2 regions of the Nocardia citri genome follow, and region 1 is predicted to be linked to the other one. Evidence: predicted binding sites of a transcription regulator. Region 1 holds the regulator's gene; the other holds the start of a gene.
The links. Region 1 encodes HspR, which represses chaperone genes until heat shock. Its sites were predicted from a motif close to ANNTGAGTNNNNNNNACTCANNT; they were not measured.
Positions count from the first base shown of each region.

Region 1 (3,038 bases):
GGGCGCGTAGGGGTGCGATGCCGGTACCGCAGCCGACCATCAGCATTTTGCGTTTCACATTGCGCGGAATGCCGAGTCCGCCGAGCGGTGAGCCGAGCAGCCACTGGTCACCGACATTGGTGTGGCCGACAATGGCCGGGCTGACCCAGCCGCCGAGCACCCCGCGGATGTGGAATTCGATCTCCCCGTTCGCATTCGCGGGCACCGCGGGAGACAAATAGCGCCACATGCGGGGCCGGGCCGGGATCTGCACGCTGAGGTATTGACCCGCGGCGTACTGCATCGGCTGATCCAATTGCAGCCGCACGATGGCCAGATTGCGCAGCACCTCGCAGCACTCGACGACGACCCCGGACCAGACCGGCGGCGTCGATTCCTGTTCGGCCGCGCCGATCATGGTGTCGCCGATGATCTTCAGGCCCTCATCCCAGGCCCGATCGACTTCATCGGTCCACATCTCGGTGCCCGCGAAGAGCCGCATCGCGGTCTTCAACGAGGTGGCCACAGCGGTGTAATGCGCGGCCTGCACCCCGTACTTGCGGTGATCGCGCCCGAGTTGGGCGAGGAATGGCAATAGCTTATTCGGCTCTTCCAGCCGATCCAGCGCATAGGAAATGGCCTTGACCAATCGGTCACGCTGGGAGTCCATGGCTGCGGGGAAGAAATCCCGGACGGCGGGATAGTCCGTGAACAAGATCGCATAGAACGAACGGGCTAGCTTGGCCGGACCATCCTCCTCCGCAGCAACCGCCTTGAACGTTGTTCTGATCAAAGCGACGGTCCGCGAATCCATTTGTGTCACAACCCCTTTTTGCACTCGAACACAAACCCGTGCCGGCGAGTGAAGTGCTGCGGGACACTCGACAGCAGCCGATGCGAACGAGTGTAAGCGAGGTTTGCCAGCTTCGGAATCACTCGCATAAACATCATGGATGTAATTCCTGTGAAACGAGGACCCGAACCACGAAAGCCCTTGAAAACAAACCGAAAGAACGAAAACGGCGGCGAAATCCGTCGCATACCTACCGAATTCGCAAGGCGCGGATTGCGGGATTCATCCGATTCCGACTCCGGGAGCGATCACATAGCAACCCTCGATCCGAGATCGCCCATCCGCCTCGGGCAACCGCGGACACCGGGCGACCCGGTGACCGAAGGAATCGTTAGCCCGATCCATCGCATTGTTTGCTGCGCGTAGGACATCAGCAAACTCCACATCTCGGCACACCATCGGCAACCCTGCTGGATCATATGACGACACCCGTGAGCAGTCGAACCGATTGCCGGGTAACGAAACCCGGATCCAGAGTTTTCTCGAGCACTGCGAGCAGTTATTCGGCCCAACGCCCGATTCGGCGCTGCGACCTTACGCATTCGCTTATCGACACGAAACGACAAAATGCTCCGGGTTCGGTCGAAAACCGATTCCCGGAGCCTTTGTGTTATCCGCGCTTATCGGCGCCTATTGCGCGGCTGCCACACCACCAGTGCGGTACTACGTTGCGGCGGTGCGAGATCGGGGCGATACCCCGCGCGCAGCCGGTCCAGCTCGGCCGACATCTCGGCGACGCGCTGTTGCAGTTCCTCGACCTGATTGGTGAGTTCGATGATGCGCTTGATGCCCGCCAGGTTGACGCCCTCGTCCTGGGATAGCCGCTGCACCTCGCGGAGCAGTTCGACGTCCCGTGCCGAATAACGTCGACCGCCACCCGAAGTCCGTTGCGGCGTAACCAGTCCGAGGCGGTCATACGTGCGCAGTGTCTGCGCGTGCATACCCGCCAATTGGGCCGCCACGGAGATCATGAAGAACTCCGCTCGCGACGACCCGCTAGCTGCCTGCTTCGGATTATCGGACATCACGCACCTGCCCATCCCGCCCGTGGATCGAACCCGCTGGTCTTCTCCGCCTCCGCATAGCGCTTGAGCGCTTCAGCGGCATTGTCGTCCAGCTTCTGCGGCACGGCCACCTTGACGGTGACGAGCAGATCACCCGCACCGCCGCCGGGGCCACGCTTGGGCACGCCACGGCCGCGCACCCGCAGGATGCGACCGTCCGCGGTACCCGGGGGCACCTTGACGCCGACGCGCCCTTCCAGGGTGGGCACGGAAACCGTTGTGCCCAAAACCAATTCACTGTAACTGACCGGCAGTACCAGGGTCAGATCGTCGCCGTTGCGGCCGAAGACCTTGTCCTGGCTGACGTGCACGGTCACGTAGAGATCACCCGAGGGCGCACCACGCAGTCCGGCCTCGCCCTGTCCGGCCAACCGGATCTTCTGCCCATCGCTGACACCGGGAGGAATCCGCACCGTAATGGTGCGGGTCCGGTTCTGGATGCCGCTGCCGTGGCAGTCGACGCACGGATCGTCGATGATCGAACCGGTACCACGGCATTCGTCGCACGGCTCGCTGAAGCCGAACGCGCCCTGGTTGCGGCTGATCACGCCGTTGCCATTACAGACGGGGCAGACTCGCGGACTGGTCCCCGGCTTGGCGCCGCTGCCGTGACAGGTCGTACACGGCGACGGACTCGTCATCCGCAATGGAACCGTGACGCCCTGTGCGGCCTCGCGGAAGCCGAGGGTCGTCTCGGTCTCCACATCGGCGCCGCGGCGCGGGCGGCTCGCGGTACGCGTGCCGCCCCGGTTGAACAGGCCGCCGAGCAGGTCACCGAGACCACCGTCGCCGGCATTGGCCTGGCCGAAGATGTCCCCGATATTGAAGTCCTGCGAGAAGCCCCCACCCGCACCGGGAGTGAAGCCACCACGCCCGTATCCGCCACCGGCGAACAGCTTTCGGGTCTCGTCGTATTCCTTGCGCTTGGCCGGATCCGACAGCACGGCATGCGCCTCACTGACGGATTTGAACCGCTCCTCGGCCTTGGTATCGCCGGGATTGGCATCCGGATGCAGGTCACGGGCGAGCTTGCGGTACGCCTTCTTGATCTCGTCCTGCGAGGCACTGGAGGAGACACCCAGCTCCTTGTAGAAGTCCTTTTCGATCCACTCCCGTTGGCTCACCGGGTATCTCCTCCTCTC
Region 1 is NZ_JBSUQM010000001.1:473,284-476,321, reverse strand. Features, by position in the region: gene ACW2Q0_RS02265 (FAD-binding oxidoreductase) at 1-793, opposite strand, end outside; gene ACW2Q0_RS02260 (heat shock protein transcriptional repressor HspR) at 1,453-1,857, opposite strand; gene dnaJ (molecular chaperone DnaJ) at 1,857-3,020, opposite strand.

Region 2 (3,038 bases), 240 kb from region 1:
GCGCAACTGGGTGACGCCGGCCGGATCGGCGTGGATGCCGAGTTGCTCGCGAATCGGTTCGGTGAACAGGAAATCCGCCACCACTGTCAGCGCATTGGTATCCACAGTGAGGGCAACGGAATTCGCGCGGCCGGGTGCCACCTGCGCGCCGATATAGGCGGTGCCGAGGCGCAGACTGGCGCCGATTCCGGTGGTGGCAGGCGAAGCGATATGCGCCTGAGAGATTTTCACGCTGCCGTCGCCGGGTTCCGCGGGGAAGCGGCCGAATAGTGTGGGCAGGTCGCGACTGCCACCGGTCGATTTGGCATCGGAGAGCACGGGCCCGTAGTCGGTGTCGATATCCGGGATGCGAACCGGAGGTGGTGTGGCGATGTCATTGGTGGCGTGCCGGGTATCGGCCATCTGACCGACGATGTAGGACCCGGCGGCGACGGTGAGGCTGAGGCTGGCGGCGCCGGCGAGCACGATGGCGGCATGCCGAAAGATCTGGGCAGGCCGATGTGCTGCCACGATGCGTTCCTTTCCGTCCGCCCCTGATCCCCTCACCGCACGGCCCGCATCGTTGAAACCCGTACGATTGTCCAGATTACCGTGGCGGCCGCAGGTGACACCGCATGGGGGAGATCAGCATCGCAAAGCCAGGGTGGACGGAACGAAACCGAATTCGAGTCGAATTGCGTCGTTGATGTTTCTACTACCTGACAGACGGGTAAATAGACGTAGCTGGCGAGCGTCATTCTCGACTGCCATATCGAGACACCCGGCCAACGGCGTCCGGCCGACACGAACGGCGCACCCAAGTGTGGCGCTCGCCCGCACCCGCATTCCGGTCGGACGCGGCGGCTCGGGTACGGCGGGTCAGGTGAACTGGCCCGCCGACCGCCCGGCGGTCCCGCGAAAGCCTGTGCGATGGTGAGCCATTCGGCGGCGTCCGCAGCCAGTGTTCGCAGCGCGAGATCGTCGCGATGCCGACGCTGCGTCACCAGCAGTCAGAAGTCCAGCGCCGGACCGGTCACCCGCTGGGTGGCGTCGTCGGGACCCCGGGGCCATATGTTGTGCCGTGGGTTCGACCCGGAATTCTTCGGTCGGGACGCACTTACCGCGCACGTCCAGGTGCACGGCTGCGTACGCCATCATGCTTCAGAATTTCAGCGAGCTCAAAGAGTGCAAGCAGGCGTGCTTGTATTCGCGGCGATCGAGCCGCTGTCCCGATCGGGCCGTTTACCAGCGGAAATCGTCAGCTGAGCGGTGCCCGTCACGAGGGCGCGCAGACACAGCTCCTGTGCCGCGGCGAGCGCCGATCGCTCTGAGCGAACGGGGGCGGCGGTATGGAACAAACGTGGAATGCCCGGGGTTGACTGGACATCGCTCAACTTTTGGAAGGGTCGAACACGTGACTACACCACAGAACCTGCCGGTGCTGTTCCTGACCGATCCGATCGTGCTGCCGGGCATGGTCGTGCCCATCGAACTGGACGAATCGGCGCAGGCCGCCATCGACGCCGCGCGCGCCGCGAATACCGACGCGGTGTTGCTCGCACCCCGATTGGCCGAGGGCTACGCCTCCTACGGCGTCGTCGCCACCATCGAACAGGTGGGCCGGATGCGCGGTGGCGCGCCCGCCGCGGTACTGAAGGCCGAACGGCGCGCCAAGATCGGTCACGGGGTCACCGGGCCGGGCGCCGCGCTGTGGGTCGAGGCCGAACCGGTACAGCCGCCCGCCGTCGACGGTCGCACCACAGAGCTTGCCGCCGAATACAAGAAGCTGGTGGTATCGGTACTGCAGCGCCGCGAGGCCTGGCAGATCATCGACACGGTCAATCAGCTGACCGATCCGTCCGCGATCGCCGATACCGCGGGCTACGCCCCGTACCTGACCGCCGACGAGAAGCGTGAACTACTCGAAACCCCGGATACCGCACAGCGTTTGACCAAGCTGATCGGGTGGACCAAGGCGCATATCGCCGAGGCGGAGGTCACCGAGAAGATCAGCGAGGATGTCCGCGCGGGCATGGAGAAGAGCCAGCGCGAATTCCTGCTGCGCCAGCAGCTCAACGCCATTCGTAAGGAACTCGGCGAGGACGAGCCCGACGGTGCCGACGACTACCGCAGTCGGGTCGAGCAGGCCGATCTGCCCGATGACGTGCGCGCGGAGGCACTGCGCGAGGTCGGTCGATTGGAGCGGGCGAGCGATCAGAGCCCGGAGTCCGGCTGGATCCGGACCTGGCTCGATACGGTTCTGGACCTGCCCTGGACGGTGAAAACCACCGACAGCACCGATGTCTCGGCCGCCCGCACGGTGCTGGACGCCGATCACCACGGCCTCGACGAGGTCAAGGATCGCATGGTCGAGTATCTGGCTGTGCGCTCCCGTCGCGCCGCGCGCGGACTCGAGGTCGTCGGTGGACGTGGTTCGGGTGCGGTGCTGGCGCTGGTCGGTCCGCCCGGAGTCGGCAAGACCTCGCTCGGTGAGTCGGTGGCCCGGGCCATGGGCCGCAAGTTCGTTCGCGTCGCTCTGGGCGGTGTACGCGACGAGGCGGAGATCCGCGGGCACCGGCGCACCTACGTCGGTGCGTTGCCGGGCCGGATCGTGCGTGCCATCAAGGAGGCGGGCTCGATGAATCCCGTTGTCCTGCTGGACGAGATCGATAAGGTCGGCTCGGACTTCCGCGGCGATCCGGCCGCGGCCTTGCTCGAGGTGCTGGATCCGGCGCAGAACCACACGTTCCGCGACCACTACCTGGATCTGGATCTCGACCTGTCCGATGTGCTGTTCATCGCGACCGCGAATGTCATGGAAACCATTCCGGGCCCGCTGCTGGACCGGATGGAGCTGATCACCGTCGACGGTTACACCGAGGACGACAAGGTGGCCATCGCGCGCGACTTCCTGGTGCCACGGCAGCTGGAGCGCAATGCGCTTACCGCGGACGAGGTTTCGATCACCGAGGCGGCCTTGCGTGAGGTCGCGGCCAACTACACCCGGGAAGCCGGGGTGCGGCAGATGGAGCGGTTGATCGCGAAGGCATTGCGCAAGG
Region 2 is NZ_JBSUQM010000001.1:230,126-233,163, forward strand. Features, by position in the region: gene ACW2Q0_RS01185 (hypothetical protein) at 1-510, opposite strand, end outside; partial or broken gene ACW2Q0_RS01190 (wyosine base formation domain-containing protein) at 870-1,107, opposite strand; gene lon (endopeptidase La) at 1,394-3,038, shown strand, end outside.
Region 2: lon (endopeptidase La) is a predicted target of HspR. The motif match lies at 1,353-1,375, and genes of this name have one in related genera.